2 linked regions of the Paraneptunicella aestuarii genome follow. The protein of the gene in region 2 interacts with the protein of the main gene of each other region in a pairwise test. Links are inferred from orthologs where the notes say so. Each region holds a gene or a part of one and is shown on either strand. Other genes may lie near its edges. The genes, in order: def and KIH87_RS12230.

The links.
Region 1: the proteins of KIH87_RS12230 (region 2) and def interact in binary tests that used the Escherichia coli proteins (3 or more experiments, as listed by UniProt). The link is inferred for Paraneptunicella aestuarii from one-to-one orthologs.

Annotation. Positions count from the first base shown.
Region 1 is NZ_CP074570.1:17,596-27,630, forward strand. What follows is about bases 4,038-6,870. They hold def (peptide deformylase), read right to left. Parts: upstream 5,791-6,870; coding sequence 5,284-5,790; downstream 4,038-5,283. Other genes in these bases: rsmB (16S rRNA (cytosine(967)-C(5))-methyltransferase RsmB), read right to left, coding at 4,038-4,305; fmt (methionyl-tRNA formyltransferase), read right to left, coding at 4,309-5,256; KIH87_RS00095 (LysM peptidoglycan-binding domain-containing protein), read left to right, coding at 5,971-6,870. Outside these bases: KIH87_RS00065 (TrkH family potassium uptake protein), read left to right, coding at 1-881; KIH87_RS00070 (hypothetical protein), read right to left, coding at 914-1,405; Trk system potassium transporter TrkA, read right to left, coding at 1,500-2,879; more of rsmB, read right to left, coding at 2,980-4,037; more of KIH87_RS00095, read left to right, coding at 6,871-7,119; DNA-processing protein DprA, read left to right, coding at 7,208-8,356; KIH87_RS00105 (DUF494 family protein), read left to right, coding at 8,361-8,837; KIH87_RS00110 (DNA topoisomerase family protein), read left to right, coding at 8,898-9,467; KIH87_RS00115 (Sua5/YciO/YrdC/YwlC family protein), read left to right, coding at 9,525-10,035. UniProt on the Escherichia coli protein: Removes the formyl group from the N-terminal Met of newly synthesized proteins. Requires at least a dipeptide for an efficient rate of reaction. N-terminal L-methionine is a prerequisite for activity but the enzyme has broad specificity at other positions.
Region 2 is NZ_CP074570.1:3,242,391-3,252,473, reverse strand. What follows is about bases 4,453-7,333. They hold KIH87_RS12230 (aspartate-semialdehyde dehydrogenase), read left to right. Parts: upstream 4,453-5,325; coding sequence 5,326-6,342; downstream 6,343-7,333. Other genes in these bases: KIH87_RS12225 (FimV/HubP family polar landmark protein), read left to right, coding at 6,828-7,333; KIH87_RS12235 (4-phosphoerythronate dehydrogenase), read left to right, coding at 4,453-5,303. Also shown: KIH87_RS12250 (sensor domain-containing protein), read right to left, coding at 1-582; KIH87_RS12245 (alpha-amylase family protein), read left to right, coding at 1,025-2,458; KIH87_RS12240 (hypothetical protein), read left to right, coding at 2,689-3,525; more of KIH87_RS12235, read left to right, coding at 4,182-4,452; more of KIH87_RS12225, read left to right, coding at 7,334-10,083.

The sequences.
Region 1 (10,035 bases), 3.2 Mb from region 2 along the record:
CGCTGACGATTGCTTGCAGCGCCATGTATTGGGTTGCTGGAATGAGTTGGTTTGATGCCATTTGTCATTCTTTCTCTACCATAGCCATTGGTGGCTTTTCTACCTACGACGCCAGTTTGGGCTATTTCGACTCTGCCGCAATCAATGCGGTTTGTGTGATTTTTCTTTGGATTGCCGCATTGAACTTCGCATTGCACTATGCAGCTGTAACCGGGCGAAGCTTAAAATCTTATGTGCAGGATCCAGAACTCAAGGCGTTTTTTGTTATTCAGTTTGCTTTGGTTACTCTGTGTTTTTTGGTTCTTATCTACTACGAACGTTACGACACGGCGGAAATGGCTTTCGATCAGGCTTTATTTCAAGCGGTTTCTATTAGTACAACCGCTGGCTTTGCAACGGCAGACTTTTCCAGTTGGCCAGTGTTTCTACCTATCTTACTCATTTTTTCCAGTTTCATCGGTGGTTGTGCAGGGTCGACAGGCGGTGGCTTAAAAGTCATTCGTGTGTTTCTGCTTTATTTACAGGGCAAACGTGAGGTTGATCGTTTGATTCATCCCAAAGCGGTGTATTCGGTTAAGTTAGGCGATCGCGCTTTACCAGATCGAGTGGTTGAAGCGGTATGGGGGTTCTTCTCTGCTTATGCGCTGATATTTGTGGTGATTATGATTTGTTTGATTGCGACCGGAATGGATGACTTAACCGCTTTTTCCGCCACAGGCGCCATGCTGAATAACCTGGGCCCTGGTTTGGGCGATGTCTCTTCCACTTATTCTTACGTGAGTGATTCCGGGAAATGGATCTTGATTGCGGCTATGTTATTTGGACGCTTGGAAGTATTCTCATTGCTAGTGCTGTTCTCGCCAACGTTTTGGCGTAGTTAATACGTTAAGTACAAAGTGAGTGGCTGCGGAAGTTACAGCCATCCCCAAGTTTTTCTTACTTTAGCTGCGGTTTTGTTTGCTGGTTGAGCCGCTGAATTTGCCTCTTCCACTATTGCGCAAGTGCTGGGAACGATTTTAACTATATCGCTTCTGCGCCCAATGGCAGTCGAACCTAGTAGGGCTATACTTTCTATCTCAATTCCTGCCTTAATAAACTCTTCTATATAGACTGTACAATCGGGATATTGCTTTCCTTTATGAGTAGTACCTTTAGCTCTTAGGGCAAACAAAAAGTGCTCAGGCTTTTCTGATTTTATGAAATCGATAAATTCTTCGGGAGTTTTTAATCTGTAATTTTCTTGGAGCGCTGATTGTTTAACATAGACAAGAATAACTGAGTTATTCATTAATTCTATTTCAAGGATTTTTCTTGAAAACCCTTGCCCTGCACCAGTTAAGCATCGGATTGTAGAGCTTTTCCTTGCATTGGAATCCCCGATGACGATATGTAGTTTCTTATTCATTGCTCTTTATCAAGTTTGAAATTAAAGGCAGTGAATCTACTTTATCTTATTGAGGGTGTAAATATTAACCTAATCAATCTTTGGTTAAAATCTCTTAGCCAAAGAAGAGAGCACTAGGCTGGAACAGCTTCTCTACGTCACCAATGTACTTCTTATCAACCAGGAACAAAATGATGTGATCGTCTGCTTCGATCACGGTATTGCTGTGGGCGATAACCACTTCTTCCTGACGAACAATGGCACCGATGGTTGTACCGGGAGGAAGGCGAATTTCAGAGATAGCTCGGCCTACCACTTTAGAGGTTGTACTGTCTCCATGCGCAATCGCTTCGATAGCTTCTGCTGCGCCTCGGCGTAAAGAATAAACGTTCACAATGTCGCCTCGGCGAATGTGAGTCAGTAGGGCGGATATGGTTGCTTGCTGGGGTGAGAAGGCAATATCAATTTCCCCACCTTGTACCAAATCGACGTAAGCGCTTCGTTGGATCAGCACCATTGCCTTTTTGGCTCCCATGCGTTTTGCCAACATGGCCGACATGATATTGGCTTCATCGTCGTTGGTTACAGCCAAAAATGCATCGACTTGTTCAACCTGTTCTTCTGCCAATAATTCCTGATCCGAAGCATCGCCCAAAAACACAATAGTTCTGTCTAATTGCGTTGAAAGGTATTTGGCTCGTTCAGGATTGAATTCAATCAGTTTAACCTGATGATCATGTTCAAGTTGTTTGGCTAAGCCTGCGCCAATTAAGCCACCACCTGCGATCATAATGCGCTTGTAATTGCTTTCCAGTTTTTGCAGTTCACTCATTACCGCGCGAATATGCTTGGTTGCCGCAATAAAGAAGACTTCATCATCGGCTTCGATAACGGTTGTACCCAGAGGACGGATTGGCTTACCACGGCGATAAATCGCGGCTACGCGAGTATCGACATTCGGAATATGTTCTTTTAGTGCCGATAGCGCGTGCCCAACCAACAAGCCACCATAATAGGCTTTAACCGCTACCAGACTGGCGCGGCCTTCGGCGAATTCCACAACTTGCAGTGCCCCGGGATAGTCAATCAATCGCTTGATTGCGTTAGTCACCAGCTGTTCCGGTGCAATAAGGTGATCAACAGGAATGTCTTGGTGCTTGAACAGATGCTTTTGATAAATAATGTATTGTTCTGAGCGGATACGAGCAATTTTTGTGGGTGTTTTGAACAGGCTATAGGCAATCTGGCAGGCCAACATGTTACTTTCGTCGCTGTTGGTTACCGCCACCAACATGTCGGCGTCTTCAGCTCCTGCTTCTTTTAATACATCCGGGTGAGAGCCTATTCCGGTAACAACTTGCAAATCTAATCGATCTTGTAGCAAGCGTAGTTTGGAGGTGTCGGAATCAATAACGGTGATTTCATTTTTCTCACCCACCAAATTTTCCGCCAGGGTAGCACCAACTTGTCCTGCGCCTAAAATGATGATTTTCATGCTTAGTGATACCTAAAATGTGCTCGTAAGTTGTTATTTAACGAAGAAGTCCCTGAAAATAACCATCTCAAAACCTTTTCTTATCCCGAACTGATGTTATCTACTCTATAGACTTTAGCAGTCTGGCATAATAGAAGCCATCCATCTGTTGTTCTCCCGGTAAAATTTGTCTTCCCGGATTAGCTTCTGAGTCATTTCCGTGTAACGGCAACAGTTTTGCATCTGTTGTGCGTTGCAGGAATTGGCGAATTTGTTCCTGATTTTCTTCTGCCAATATTGAGCAAGTGGCGTAGATCATCACTCCGCCAGGTTTAAGCGTTTGCCACAGTGCATCTAAAATTGTTTTTTGTATGTTTGTAAGTGCTTCTATATCGGAAGACTTACGTAACCAAAGGATATCGGGATGACGCCTAATGACACCTGTAGCTGAACAAGGAGCATCTAACAGTATTCTGTCGAAGGGTTTCCCATCCCACCATTGGCTTGTTTCTGCAACATCTGCACATTTCACATGCGCGCTCAGTTGTAGACGAGACAAGTTTTCGTGAACCCGTTTTAGCCGATACTCATCATTATCAATGGCGATGCATTCAGACAATCCTGGTTGGCTTTCCAAAATGTGGCAGGTTTTGCCTCCGGGAGCACAACAGGCGTCTAGTACAGTATCGCCAGCTTGAGCATCCAGATACTGGGCTGCAAGTTGCGCCGCGCCATCTTGAACTGAAAACCAGCCTTCTTCATATCCCGGTAGTGCTTGGACATTGGTCGATTTGGCTAAAATCAGCGCTTGAGTGTGGGTATCTGGTAATGAAGCCGGATTATTTTCCGTGAAGCCTTCTTCTTGAAGTTTTGCCAGATAGTCTTCGCGAGTCATTTTACGTGCATTAACACGCAACCAAAGCGGTGGACGGGTAGTTATGCCTTCGATGATAGCGGGAAGCTGATCGGCATAGTTTTTCTGTAATCGCTTGAACAACCACTTGGGCAACCCGGCTTGAATGTGAGGTTCATCCGAAATTTGATTATGCATTTCTTCACGCATGAAATTGCGTAAAACGGCATTAACCAATCCTTTCAGTGCGACGCAACCTAGTGACTTCGTGGCATCAACCGTTTCTGAAACGGCGGCATGATTAGGAACGCGAGAGAATGCCAGTTGATAAAATCCCAACATCAATAAGTGTTCTAGAACTTTGTTCTTTCCTTTCAAAGGCTTTTGCAGAAGCTGACGTAGCCAATGTTGCAACAGGGGCAACTTGCGCAGAACGCCAAAGGTCATTTCCTGCATCCAGGCTTTATCCTGTTCGGAAAGTGAACCTTGATATTGAGGTAAACACTCTCTTAAGGATTCGCCATTTTCCAGCACGGCATAGATGACTTTGGCGGTATTGGCTCGCAACGAGCCTTGAGATTTTTGTTTAGCCACGGACTACAATTGGGTTCCTGGTTGCAGCCAGTCTTTTCTGGCATTTAATATGTCGCTGACAGCCATCGGCTTTTTGCCCGGAATTTGAATCGTTTTCAGTAGTAAGGCTTGTTCAGCAGTTTTAACCAGAATGCCTTCTTTGTCTGCACGCAGAACTTGACCCGCAGGTTTTTGGGCTTCTGATCCGGAACAATCTGCAACTTGGCATTCTTGCACTTTGATATTTTGATCCTGATAAACAAAGAAGCTCATTGGCCAAGGGTTAAAGGCTCGGCAGTTGCGTTCTAATTGCTGCGCGCTGAGTTGCCAATCAATTTGAGCTTCGGTTTTCGACAGCTTTTTGGCATAAGTTGCTTCAGCTTCATTTTGTTTTTCTGGAACCAAAGAATTCAGCTTGTCCAGCGTTTCGATCAATGCTTTAGGGCCGATTTCTGCGAGCTTATGGTAAAGGGTTGCGCTGGTGTCGGTGGCTTCGATGGGAATGGCTTTTTTCAGCAACATATCGCCAGTGTCTAAGCCTTCGTCCATTTGCATAATCGTCACGCCTGATTCGGCATCACCTGCCCATACCGAACGTTGGATTGGCGCTGCGCCACGCCATTTGGGAAGCAACGAACCATGCACATTAATACAACCCAGTTTTGGGGCATCCAGCACGGCTTTAGGCAGTAATAAACCATAGGCGACCACCACCATGACATCGGCATTCAGGGCTTTTAGTTCTTCCTGAGCGGCTTCATTTTTTAATGATTCTGGTTGGTAGACAGGCAAGTCATGTTCAAGTGCCAATTGTTTTACTTCACTGGCTTTGAGCTTTTTGCCTCGTCCGGCTGGACGATCCGGTTGGCTGTAAACGGCGATAACATTATGTTGTGAATCTAGCAGCGCCCGTAAGTGTTCTGCTGCAAATTCGGGCGTGCCGGCAAATATGATATTAAGTGGTGATTGCACCCTGATTCCCTATTTTTGTTCTTCGGTTTAGGCGTTCTGAAGTTTGGCGTCTTTTTCCAGTTTCTTCTTGATACGTTGGCGCTTCAATGGTGATAGGTAATCAACGAACAGTTTACCCAGCAAATGATCAAGTTCATGTTGAATACATTTCGCCAGCAAACCTTCGGCTTCCATTTCGTATTCTTCACCATCGCGATTTAAGGCTTTTACTTTTACCTTGGCTGCACGTTCTACTTTCGCGTAGTTACCAGGAACAGAAAGACAGCCTTCTTCGCTGATAACCGAGCCTTCTTTATAGGTAATTTCTGGATTGATTAGCACAATAGGGGTGTCTTGATCTTCAGATACGTCCATGACTACCACACGCTCATGCACATCTACCTGAGTCGCTGCCAAACCAACGCCATTTTCCTCGCGCATTGTTTCAAACATATCGTCAACCAACTGCTGGATTCTGGCATCTACCTTGGCAACAGGTTTAGCAACCGTTCTTAAGCGCTCATCAGGAAATCTAAGTACATTCATTAAAGCCATATATTAAACCGTATCTTTTGTTCAATCTAAATCAGGGAATCATACTGTCTTTTTACTAAGACCAGTCAGGTATTAATAGGGTTCCCCTATGATTAATTAAAGGGAGTGAAGTATTGCTCAGCATACTTTTATTGCTAAAAAACTATTCACTCGCCGATTTTTGGCGCTATTCTAACTGATATGTTAGAAATTAGCAGTGTTTTACAGGGGATCACATATTTGGTTGGTATGATTAAGCGACTGGTGTTACTCGGAATGTTGGTTTACTCGGTGTCGGCACTGAGCGCGGTAACAATCAAATCCTCTGCACCTGAAGTCTATATAGTGAAACAAGGTGACACATTATGGGATATTGCGGGTATGTATTTGGCTCAGCCTTGGTTGTGGCCAGAACTTTGGCGCAATAATACCTACATTGAAAACCCCCATCTGATTTATCCCGGTGATGAAATTCGTCTTATCTACAATGAGAAAGGCGAACCTGAGTTAGTGCTTAATTCTGGTAACGAAGATAAAAAGCGGGAAATCCGATTACAACCGCAGCAGCGTAAAGACCTGAAACAAGGTCGTTCAATACCCTTGCTATCCTGGTCGTTAATTCAATCTCATGTAGAAAAAGATTCGGTAATGTCCCCGGATGCCTATGAAAATCTGCCTTATCTGGTGGGTAATCAGGAGGGCGGAGTACGTTATGCCAATGGTGATATTGTGCTTGGGACTCAAAGAGAGCTTGAGGAACAGATTCAACAGCAAGCACATTCAAGCCGTGAATTGCTGGTGGTGCGTAAGCAGGAAGAAATCACAAATCTCAATGGTGAAGTGTTAGGTATTAAGGTTCGCCATGTTGCTGACGCAGAGGTATTACAAGCTTCATTGAGTTCTGAACTGTTGGTGAGTGTAAAAAATGCCAACTTTGAAGCCAAGCGAGGCGATAAGCTGATGCCTGCTATTGAGGATGATAGTTATTCCAATGTGCAGTTTGAAGCCGCTACGGATCAGTTAGGGCACATTGTTGGAAGTTTGCAGCAACATTCTTTGCTTGGAAAATACGATGTCGTCATTTTAGATTTGGGACAAGGGCAAGTTAACCAAGGCACTGTTATGGGCATTTATATGCAAGGGCCTGATATTGTTGATGGTAATCCGCCAGCTTATGAGAATAGCAATGCTCAATCTTTAGGGGCTAGCCTGTGGGAAGATGTTATTCAGCAGCCTGCTTTGAAAGTGGGTGAGTTGGTGGTGTTTAAGGTGTTCGATAAAACCAGCTTTGGACTGATTTCTTCATCAACCAAAATTGTTCGACAAGGAGCGATCGTCGCTAAACCTTAAACTGATAGCGCTATCAGAAGAGAGGTAGTAGAGCGATCGTTTCCAATTAAAAATTGATTTTTATTCATGCCATAGGGAGGTGGCAACGATGTTCGATTCATCTATTCATTTATTTCCTTATCATCCTCATCGCTTTTATGAGGAGCTTCGTCATTGGCTAACGCTAGCCATGATCCCGAACTTTGGTTTTGCCAGCTTAAAAAATCTGGCCGCTTTTTGTCAGCATGATCTGCAAACTCTGATGTCGATGGATAGAAAGAGTTTATCTCGGGTCGGATTTGATGAATCTCAGATACAAAGCTTTCTTCATCCACCAGAAAATTTACTCACAAAAGCCTTCCAATGGCTTGAAAATAATAAATTCAACTACATCTTACCCATTAACAGCCCAGATTATCCTGAGTTGCTGAGAGAAATCTCATCACCACCATTGTTGCTCTTTGTGCATGGAGACAAAATAAGTCTGCATGAGCCTCAGATAGCTATTGTGGGTAGTCGAAATCCAAGTGAAGCAGGCAAACAGCATGGCTTCAGATTTGCAAAAGAACTTGCAGGTAAAGGGTGGACTATTACCAGTGGTTTAGCGTTGGGTATTGATGGCTTTGCCCATAAAGGTGCAATTGCTCAGGAATCGAAGACTATTGCAGTATTGGGATCTGGAGTTGATGTTATCTATCCCAAACGGCATAGGAAACTGGCAGATGAATTGCTGGAACAAGGTGGCTGTTTGGTCTCTGAGTTTTTACCGGGAACGGCTCCAGTCGCGGAGCATTTTCCACGGCGTAACCGTATCGTTAGTGGGTTATCGCTAGGTACTTTGGTCGTTGAGGCGGCAATAAAAAGTGGTTCTTTGATAACGGCTTACTATGCTTTACAACAGAACCGAGAGGTTTTTGCTATACCGGGAAATATCAATAACCCGTTGGCAAAAGGTTGTCATCAACTTATTAAGCAAGGTGCCAAGTTAGTCGAACAAGTCTCTGACATACATGAGGAATTTTCCGACATAGTAAATGTCAGAGTATTAGACGAACAAAAAAACCTGCAAAAAAGTGTGTTAGAGAGCTTGGCAACAGGCGGATTGTTAGATAGTGTTGACTATGATACCACGTCGGTTGATCTGGTAGCACAACGCAGCGGGCTCCCAGTATCAGTGGTGCTAACACAATTATTAGAATACGAGTTGCGTGGACTAGTAGCCTCTGTTCCAGGAGGTTACATTAAATTAGGGGACTAGAAATATGTTTGACATCCTCATGTATCTTTTTGAGAACTTTATCCATAACGAAATGGAGTTCCGTGTAGATCAGGATGAACTAACTGAAGAGTTAATTCGTGCCGGTTTCCATCATGATGAGATCTATAAAGCTCTTGAGTGGTTGGAAAAGCTGGCTGAACTACAAGAAAGTGATATTAACCCCTATTTAACCAAAGGCCCGGCTGCCCGGGTGATGAGAATATACACTCCAGAAGAAGAAATTCGTTTGGATGTGGAATGTCGTGGCTTTCTGATGTTTCTGGAACAGGTCAATGTACTGGATTCCACAACCAGAGAAATGGTTATCGACAGAGTGATGGAAATTGATTCCACAGAGTTTTGTCTGGAAGATTTGAAATGGGTCGTTCTGATGGTGCTATTCAATGTACCAGGCAAAGAGAATGCCTATGCTCAGATGGAAGACTTGTTATTTGAAATGCCAGAAGGCCCGTTACACTAAGTCTGATATCTTTCTTAACGTAGTGGTTGATTCTGGCAGCGTTGACCAAAAGGTGTAACCTTGTCAAAAATTGACCACTCATTATTTTCCGGTTCCAAAGAGGCGCTAAAGGAAGCCTATGGTCAATGCCCAGAGTGTAATGGCGAACTGGGTATTAAACGAGGCAAAAATGGCGCTTTTATTGGATGCCTCAACTACCCTGCCTGCGAATATAAAAAGCCCTTAAGCAATCTGCCTGTTACTGAAGTAATCAAAGAAATCGAAGGTTCTACTTGTCCTGAATGCGGTGCAACGCTAGTGATCAAGAAAGGTCGCTATGGGCTGTTTATCGGGTGCACACATTTTCCTGAATGCCATCACCATGAACCTATTAACAAGACTGATGATACTCAGTTGCCGTGTCCGTCTTGTGGCAAAGGGCATTTGGTCAGCCGAACCAATAAATTTGGTAAGAATTTCTATGCCTGCAATGCTTATCCAAAATGTAAGTATGTATTGAATCACCCTCCGGTTGCTCACCCCTGTCCTGAATGCAATTGGCCGATAATGATAGAGAAAAAGTCAGGCTCGCAGAAAGTGTTGGAGTGCCCACAGAGGAATTGCCATCATAAAGTGGTTATCACAGAGTAATTGTTCAAGTTAAACTAGCGGTAATTTTCAAACTAAACAGACATCTTCATATTTATCATGTTAGCAACAGAATCTAAGCAACTTGGCGCATTATTTCATCAAGGTCAAGTTTTCGCTTACCCCACAGAGGCCGTTTTTGGACTGGGTTGCGATCCTCTCAACGAACAAGCAGTAAATCGTCTTTTAGAATTAAAACAACGACCCGTTGAAAAGGGGCTCATATTAGTCGCCGATACATGGGAGCGAGTTGCAGATTATGTGGATATTCAACAGCTATCCGAATCACAATTAAAAGACGTTCTCGCCACTTGGCCTGGATTCATTACATGGTTGTTACCTCGATCAGATAAGGCCCCTGAGTGGATCACTGGCGGCTCGCCATTAATTGCCATTCGAGTTTCTGCCCATCCTGTTGTACAAGCAATTTGTGCCAGCGTGCAAAGCACTTTGGTATCGACCAGTGCTAATTTAACCGGACAGGATGCAATTAAAAATCGCCAGCAACTCGAGCAGGTTTTTCAGGACAAAGTGGTTTATATTGACGGCGAATTAGGTGGTGCAGAAAAAC
Region 2 (10,083 bases):
ATTGATGCTTGCCAAGCCTTCCAGAACGGAGGTCATGGTTGTTGTCGCTTCGATATATCCGAGTAAATCACCCGTATCGCGCCAAGGTAGAACGACGCTCAGTACCGGAAGCCCAATACTATCCAGTTCAATCCCGTAGCTGCTTTGTCCTGAACGCATCGATGATTCAAGCGTGTAGTGAGGTACATGGTCACCAAATTTTTCAGGTTGCTGGAAACGTAGAAAGTTTTGCCCATCGGGGGCATGAAAATAGAGCTCTATGGCATCTTGATCGCCATACAAAGAGCCCAGATGATTGGTTAAGTGTTCATATAAGGCTGTGCGGTTTCGCTCTCGAAAGTGGTTTTTTAATGCCTGATCTTCGCTCAGAAAAGTGATTAGGGTACTGAGCTTGCCCCCCTGTAATTCTAATAACTGACGATAACCGCTAAACAGCCGCTGTTGGTATTCGCGAGACAAAGAGCCAAGGTGTTTCTCTGTTTGATATGACGAGTAAACAAATAGTAATCCGCACACAACCGTACAAAATACAGCGAACATGATGAGCAGGCGCTTGGAGATATTCGGTTGATCGCTATTCATTCATCACCTCATCAGAACTGATAGCTTGTCTGTTTAAGATTAGAACAAATTGAGGATGTTTTAGGGTTTCGCTTGGGTAGAGTTCCCTTCCAAGACCACCATACAGGCACACAAAGGGGCTTTAAGTTGTTGTTCTGGAAATTAATTTGAAACTTATTTCAGCCGTTAATTTTTTATCGTTTTTTCAGTTATTGATGTGTCTATTTTTAGATTTTATTTGAATAAAAATGGATGGGAAGTGCATTATCTCATTGAAATCTATCATTAATGTTTTCTTTGATAACAAAATGAACACATATATTACAAAATGTAAAAATAGTGTGAATACGTATGCAGGCAATTTAACTTATTCCTTAAAATGGTAAAAATAACACTCTGTGTGTTGTGAAAATCGTTAAATTGGATGACGAGATAAAAGAATTAATCCTAACGAGGTATCTGTATGCGTAATAGTAACAATGTTGCCAAAAGTGGCAATTCAGTCAGCAAGCTTAAGGCGCTGGCTTTTAGTGCCATAGCATCGGCAACATTATTTTCAGCTTCTGCCAGTGCAGACGTTATTCTCCATGCTTTTAACTGGACGTATGATGACGTAGCGGCTAAAGCTCAAGAGATTGCGAATCTGGGCTACAAAAAAGTATTGGTTTCACCCGCTTATAAATCGACAGGCAGTGCCTGGTGGGCGCGTTATCAGCCGCAAGATTACCGCGTCATTGATAACCCTCTGGGCGACACGAACGATTTTAAAGCCATGGTCAATGCACTTAAAGCCAAAGGTATTGATGTATATGCCGACATCGTGTTCAACCACATGGCCAATGAATCTGCTATTCGTTCCGATCTTAACTATCCCGGGACTACGATTTTAAATCAGTATGCGGCAAGTAGTTCTTACTACAATTCCAACAAACTGTTTGGTGACCTTTCCACTAACCTGTTTGGTTCTGGTGATTTTCATCCGGCTGGTTGTATTACCAACTGGAATGACCCTGGTCATGTTCAATACTGGCGTTTATGTGGCGGCGGCGGTGACACGGGTTTGCCAGACTTGGATTCTAATAGCTGGGTAATTGCGCAACAAAAAGCCTATTTGCAAACGCTGAAAAACTACGGTGTTAAAGGCTTCCGCGTTGATGCTGCCAAGCATATGACCAATTACCACATCAATGCTGTGTTTGATTCGGGTATTAAGAGCGGTGTACATGTATTCGGTGAGATCATTACCTCTGGCGGTGCGGGCAACACTGAATATGATAACTTCTTGGCTCCATATTTGAGTGCTACCGGACATAATGCTTACGATTTCCCATTGTTTGCGTCTATTCGTAGTGCTTTCTCATACAGTGGTTCGATGAATCAGTTGGTTGATCCTGCGGCTTACGGACAGGCTTTACCTTCCAGCAAAGCCGTTACCTTTACTGTAACGCATGATATTCCATTAAATGATGGATTCCGTTATCAGATCATGAACGCAACCGATGAAACTTTGGCGAACGCTTATATTTTGGGACGTGATGGTGGTACACCAATGATGTATTCCGATCACAACGAGAGTGGTGACAATCGCTGGGTGAATCTGTACAAGCGTACTGATATTGCCAATATGATTAAGTTCCACAACGGTGTTCAAGGGCGTTCAATGGATATCGTTAACTATAGTGATTGCTTCATTATGTTCCGTCGTGAGCATGTGGGTATCGTGGGTATTAATAAGTGCGGTAGTGGTCAGGACGTTTGGGTTGATACCAACGCTGAAGGTTTGTGGTGGTATCGCAACTATAAAGACACTTTGACAGGTAATACTCAATACATTACTTCACAGTGGCATAACTTCCATATTCCTGCACGTAGCGCGCGTATGTGGTTGATGCAGTAAAATAGTAATACGATACCCATAGAGTTCTTAAGTTTCTATGGGTATCAAATACTTCGGTTTTTATACTATCAGGGTCTGTATGAAGGAAGGCTGCGTATTTGATGTCCGATATCATCGTTCGATATATGTTATTTGACCGGATTGGTTTGAAGTATATTGTGAACCACAGCTTACAGTTGAGTTGCTGTGAAACTGGATGTTTTTAAGATTTAAGATTTAAGGATGACTAAATGACTATTTTTAGAAAGCTTTTCAATTCATTAATTTTTGTATCCTGCTTATTCCATTTTTCTGCATTTTCTGAAGTCGCGACTTTGCCTGACAGAGATCCCATTGTTGTAGAATGTGATTCTGCTTGTGATGTACGGGAAACGGTATTAGGTATATTAAAAAAACGTTTTCACGAGACTGTTCTATCTCAACGTTTTGATGTACGAATTCAAGGAAATGTATCTTATAGTTTTTCTCTTAAAGAGTTTATTGATACCTATCAAATAGATGTTATTCAGGGAAAAAGTCGAAATGGGATTGTTGTTTATGACGCACCATTAGAGTGTCAATATGACGATCAATATTCTTGTGATGACTGGATGAAAGTTGAATTTGTCAACTACATAGTAACATCAATAAACAATAGCGAGATTACACTTACCGTTACAGATGAATTTATTAATGGAAATAATGAAGCTCGGAGGCTTGTTATTGCTGTCGCTACTACAAATGCTATTGGACGCATTGCCCAGAAAGTTGCAGCAGCGTTAAATACGACTTTGATGGCAGGTTTAACTGAGTCAGCATCTGCTGTGGTAATTAACGAACTGTTACAGTCCACCGATTGGTATAAGACAGACTTGCAACCTGGGGATAAGTTGGTTTTCAAAGGTGGAAAAATGACTATTGAAAGAAGTGGCAGTGGCAGTAGTGGAGGCTCTCCTCTGGCTGGAACAGAGAATTATAACGGAGGTTATAATTACGGTAATTGGTTGTTTTCAATAGACACATTTAATTGTCATATACATTATACCGGGCGAACGGGGGTTCTTGTCGCTCAAACCGTCTGCTATTAGTGAAGTAACAGGGAGGCGTTCGAGGATATTTCATGTCTTATTATCTTATTTCTGGTATTACGATTTTACTTTTTGTTTCGTTAAATTTTGCATATTCCAGTAATTCAGGCCGAATATTCCCCGCCGCCTACCTTTTGGTTTGCTATGCGTCTTTTAAATATATAAACCCAGATTTGGAAGGCAATTTTGAATTAGACAGTATCTGTTCTGTTCTGTTATTTACGGTTGGGGTGTTGCTTGCATCCCTTCCAAGCAAACGTTTCTTTCTTTTTAGTCAATATCTATGTTCAGTATTAAAACAGTATAGTTGGGTCTGTTCCGGGTTGTATGCATATACTTTCGTATTTAATCGTTTGCTTGGTATAGCTGAATACACGTTATGGCTTGAACAATTAACTCTGTTTATTCTTATATGCACCGGAGTGATATATCCCATTGTATGGTGCATGCGCACACTATTTTTGAGATTTGATAACAAAGTGGATGTCTGAATAATATTGAGCTTGCCGCTCTTCATATCTGCTCAGGTGATTTACTTTTCTATATCTACTATTTATGGCACTCTTAGCGCCCTCTTATTAACAATACTTTTCCGTATTTTTCACGTTCTTATTTGTGGCTGTATGTCCGGATAAGTCGTTACTCTGACAACTATCATGAAAATATATTGTGAAGATACCTTGCTCTACGGAGAGGCCTTTTTTTCCTCATTAGGCCAATGCCAGACTTTTTCCGCTTCTACTGTTACTGCTGAGCAAATCCAGGATGCCGATGTGTTGGTTGTGCGTTCAACCACAGAGGTCAATGAGCAGCTTATAGGCCAGTGTCAAAACCTGAAATTTGTGGGTACGGCAACGGCGGGCTCTAATCACTTTGATAAAACCTACCTGCAATCCAGAGGCATTCCTATGTACAACGCTGCGGGTTGTAACGCTGTTGCGGTGGTGGAATACGTATTGTGCGCTATGCTGTATTTGGCTAAAAAGCGGCAATTTGATTTACTCGAACAACGTATAGGTATTGTGGGTGTAGGCAATATTGGTGGGCGTTTGAATGAGCGCTTGCAGGCCATGGGGATCCGAACAGCTTTGTATGACCCACCACTTCAAGCGTCTGGCGATAAACGCGAGTTTGTTAATTTCGATGAGATCATGAAGTGCGATCTTATTACCTTGCATGTGCCTTTGGTTAAAGAAGGAGAACATCCTACTTATCACATGTTTGATGCTGCCCGTTTGGCTCAGCTTGGTGAAAAGCAATGCTTTATCAATGCCTGTCGGGGAGAAGTGGTTGATAATCACGCGCTATTGGATGTGAAGCGGCAAGGTGCTGAATTTGGGCTGGTCATAGATGTTTGGGAAAATGAGCCGGATATTTTATTCGAGCTGGTTGATTATACCGATTTGGCAACCGCTCATATCGCCGGGCATACCATAGAAGGAAAGGCGAAAGGAACGTCAATGGTGTATCAGGCGCTATGCCAGCAGTTTGGGATAGAGCCAAGCTTGACTCTGGATGAATTTCTACCAGCAATTGATAATGCGGATTTGTCGTATTTTGAAGCAGAATTTACCGTGCCAGATGCATTGGAATTAGTTAGTAAAGTGTACGATATTTACCAGGATAATTTGGACTTTCGAAAAAGGGTAAAAAACGCTGATGAGTTTCGCTTGTTTCGCAAGCAGTACGGGGCTCGAAGAGAGTTTCAATACTTCAAAGTTAATGCTGGAAATTTGTGTAATTCACAGGCAATCTATGGCCTCGGATTTGGTAGTTAACAAACTCAGGAGTATGGGCTAAATGTCACGTGCCTTTAATGTCGCCGTATTAGGCGCAACCGGCCTTGTTGGTCAACACATGATTGAAATTCTGGAGCAAAGAGATTTCCCTGTTGAGAACCTCTTTCCGCTCGCTAGTTCTCGCTCTGCTGGCGGGACAATTACGTTTAAGGGACGCGACATTACTGTAGAAGATGCTGATAAGTTCGACTGGACACAGGTTAGCATTGGCTTTTTCTCGGCTGGTGGAAGTGTTTCAGCCAAGTATGCACCTATCGCTGCTGAAGCCGGGTGTATTGTTATCGATAATACCTCTCAGTATCGCTACGAACCCGATATTCCTTTGGTGGTTCCAGAAGTGAATCCTCAGGCACTAGCTGATTATCGAAATCGTAATATCATCGCGAATCCTAACTGCTCGACCATCCAGATGGTTGCAGCGTTAAAACCTATCCATGATGTATTCGGTATTGATCGTATTAACGTGGCGACTTATCAATCCGTTTCCGGTGCAGGTAAGAGTGCAATGGATGAATTGGCAAAGCAAACGGCAGATCTGTTAAATGGTAGACCCGTAGATGTTGAAGCTTTCTCACGTCAAATTGCATTTAACTGTATCCCTCAAATTGATGTTTTCCTTGATAATGATTACACCAAGGAAGAAATGAAAATGTCTTGGGAAACCAAGAAAATCATGGGTGACGATGATATTTTGGTGAACGCCACTGCGGTGCGTGTACCGGTATTTTTCGGACATGGTGAAGCTGTGCATTTGGAAACACGTATGCCTGTTGATATTGAGCAAATCAAAGACTTGCTAAGAAATGCGCCGGGCGTGACTTTTCTTGAAGATCGTGAAGATTTTCCAACCCAGGTGGGCAATGCCAGCGGTAAAGACGATGTATTTGTTGGCCGATTACGCAAAGACATTACTCATCCTAATGGCGTTAACATGTGGATCGTTTCTGACAATGTGCGCAAGGGTGCTGCAACTAACAGTATTCAGATCGCAGAAGTGTTGGTTCGCGATTACCTGTAAATAGATAGTTTGCAGATGGCTTGTATAAGTTATTTGCGCGACAGATAAGGATATCTGACAATAGTCTGGTCGAAGTCAAATCTTCAATGTAGGGGTTCGGCCAGACTGTTTTTTGTTTTCTTCGGTTATTAGCGGGAAAGTAGTTTAATAGGAATATTTGTCAATTTCTTGACTCAGCTAGCTGATATTCCTCAACTATTTTGAATATAGGCCGATGTAAAACCACGAATGCCATTTGGGAAAGGTAACGAATCACCACCTGAATGTATGCAGCGTGGCATGATTGGTAAGCATCTGATAATAAGCTTGATTTTCACTTGGCGCTTTATAGATTAAGGGGATTATCTGGTTTATAGTAAGTTTTGGAACGTGTCTTGCTTACGCTTGGTATATAAGAGAGATTGGTTGAGACTAGGGCAATATTGCGCCTAACTCCATGCCAGTGCTGAAATAACAAATAAAAATCCATGACGGCAAACAATTAAGTGCTTAAGAATTATTACGGAAATTTGCAAACAGGCTTAACCAATATCCGAACGTTAGTATTCGGAAACGGAGCTGTTACTAAACTGGCACTAACCTTTATAGTGCTTGTCGGGTTAGGCATTTTCAGTCTTTCCAGTCTCAATGCTGCAGAGTTTAAGCAGGTTCCAATTAAAGGCCCGAAAAATGCGACCGAGCAGTATGCCGGCGTTTCCTATGGCCCCATTGATGCTGACGACACCTTATGGCGTATTGCTGATCGCTATCGTCAAAATAAGAATCTTTCCATTTATCAGGTCATGGTGGCCATTCAGGAGCTAAATCCTGACGCTTTTTACAGTGATAACCTGAATCATATGAAAGATGGCGTTACCTTGATGCTGCCATCTGAACGTTATATCGCAAGAATTAATCCCGAAGATGCAAAACTGAAATCTGACCAGGACGATGAAGCCTGGGAATCCAAAGTTGCTCCCGGATCCAGCCTGAAAAACCTTAAGCCACCAGAGAAACTGGCTAGCCGAACAGATTTAACTCAAACCAAAGATGAGTTGGAAAGCAAACTCAATCAAATCGACGCTGAACAGCAAAAGCAGTTTGAAGCAATACGGCAACAATTTGCCGATTCTATTAACAGCGTTCAGACGTTATTGAATGAAAACAAGAAGATTTATGAACGTTTAGATACCGTCAACAAAGATATCGAAGACCTGCGCGGAAGAATTGGAAACGATGGTGAAGTGCAGCGTCAAATGGATCAAATTCTGGCGCTTCAAAATGAGTTGGTCGCCAATGCCAGAAAGTCAGCGCAGGAACAGTCCTCTAAAGGAAATACGTTTGATTTCGTCAAAGAGCCAGCCTTTCTGATTGGTGTCACGGTTTTATTTTCGATTTCTTTATTAGCTGGTTTAGCGTTCTGGTTGCTGAAACGCCAAAACAAAGAGTCTGTTTCTGAAAGTATGAACTTTGTTGATACATCTGCGGCAGAAGTGGCGGAATTGGATGATATTTCTGATGTACTCTCTGAGGATCTAAAGGGTGAAAAAGCCGACGAGTTAGGCAATGACGATCTTTTTGGTGATGACGACCTTCTTGATGATGTGCTGGCGGAAGAGCTCGACGAATCTCTGGATGATGTACTGGAAAATGAATTGGGTTCATACAGTGATCTGGACGACGATATGTTGGTTCCTGAGGATCTGGAGAAACATGACGCCCTTGACCAAATGTTCGACAGCGACACCTTGGATGATGTCTTGGACGAAGATGATTTACTTGCTGGCGCATTGGATTTGGACGATCTGCAAGATGATGGCATTGAAATTACTGAATCTGAAGATGTGTCTGATTTGGATAAAGAATTAGATGGCGTCATAGAGGGATTGGATGAAGACTTATTTGATACTGGCGCAGAAATAGAAATTAATCCTGAATCAGATGCTATCGAAGAAATTATTGAAGAAGATTTGGCTGAGTTAGGAGTACCTGATGCTTTAGACGGTGCAGGACAAAATCAAGAAGCTCAAGCTGAGAAAAGTAGTGAGCGGGCAGCTAAACCTGAAGTCTTTGATCCAGTTAGTGATCTGGGTATCAGTGACGAACCTATTTTATCTGAAGATGCCATTGAGAAAGTCAGTGAAAAATTAGGTGAGCAGAATCGTAAATTAAATGATCTCACCCGAGAACTAACCAGAGAGCTTAAAGATGCTCCGAATAAAGCTCCCGGCGATCCTGAAATAGCTATTGATGTTCCTGAACCTGTTTTTGGTGATGTGCAAGAGCCTTCAGCGGGACAAGGAACCTCTGAGGGAGAAGCGTTCTCTGGTGAACTTACCAATGAAATGCTTGCCGCAATGGGTATGGCTGATGAACCGACACCCGCACCCGCACCGAAAGTTGAAACGGGATCTGTCCAAGATGATTTAGCTGATGATCTACTTGCTGAATTTGGCATTCAAGGTGAAGAAGAGCAACAAACTCAAACCGAAGATGACTTAGCTCAAAATGATTTGGCCGATGAACTGTTAGCTGAAATGGGTATCACAGATGAAGAAGAATCAACATCTGATGAAGCTGAAAGCGGACAGGATGATTTGGCAGATGAATTACTTGCTGAGTTTGGAATTAATGAGGAAGAAGCCTCGGAAGAACCTGAAACTCAAACGCAAGTAGAGGAAGCCGAAGCCGAGCATGTACAAGATGATCTTGCTGATGAATTGCTGGCCGAATTCGGCATTGATGGTACTACGGAAGAATCAGTCTCTCAGCCTGAAGCTGTAGAAGATGAAATTGACCATGCGCAAGACGACCTTGCCGATGAATTATTGGCTGAATTTGGTATTGAGGAAAGTGAGTCTGACGCTCAACCCGAAATGAACGACGCCGATAACGTCGACCATGCTCAAGATGATTTAGCGGATGAGCTTTTAGCTGAAATGGGGATAACTGATGAAGCAGAAGCCGAGTCAAAACCTGAAAAAGTTGAAAGTGAACAGGACGATTTGGCAGATGAGTTGCTTGCCGAGTTTGGTATTGCAGAAGAACCCTCAGACGCTAGTGAAACAGATGCCGACTTTGATACGCTTGAAGAGCCACAAGTCGATAATGAGGAAGTGGAATCCTTATCTTTCGATGAAGAGGACTTAGCTAATGAATTATTGGCTGAATTGGGCATGGATGATGAGTCTTCAGCGATGCCTTCTGGGGCAGCCGTTCAAGATCAGGAATACCCTGATGCATCGTTAGCTGATTCAGAAGAAACTCAGGATGAAAGGGTTTATGAAATCGATTCATTATCAGAGGAAGATTATCAAAACTTGTTGAATGAATTGGATTTCGACCCTGAAACTCCACCACCATCCCCTCAAGGTAGCGGGCTAACTGAACAAGAGTCTGAACAAGAGTCTGGGCAGGAGGCTGCTGAGGAAAGCGCAGAGTTTATTGAACCCGATATGTCATTTGATGATGTAGAGGTATCCAATACCGGATTTTTGGATGAACCCAATGAGCAAGAGCCTTCAGCGGAACAAGAGCCCTCTGCGGAGCAAGAGCCCTCTGCGGAGCAAGAGCTCTTAGATGATGAAGAGCCTTCAGCGGAGCAAGAGCTCTTAGATGATGAAGAGCCCTCAGCGGGGCAAGAGCTCTTGGAAGATGAAGAGCTTTTAGCTGATATCGAACCCTCAGCGGATACCGAATCTACAGTCGAACAAGAACTGCAAGTTGTCGAATCTGAAAATGAAGACTTTTTGCAAGAAACTC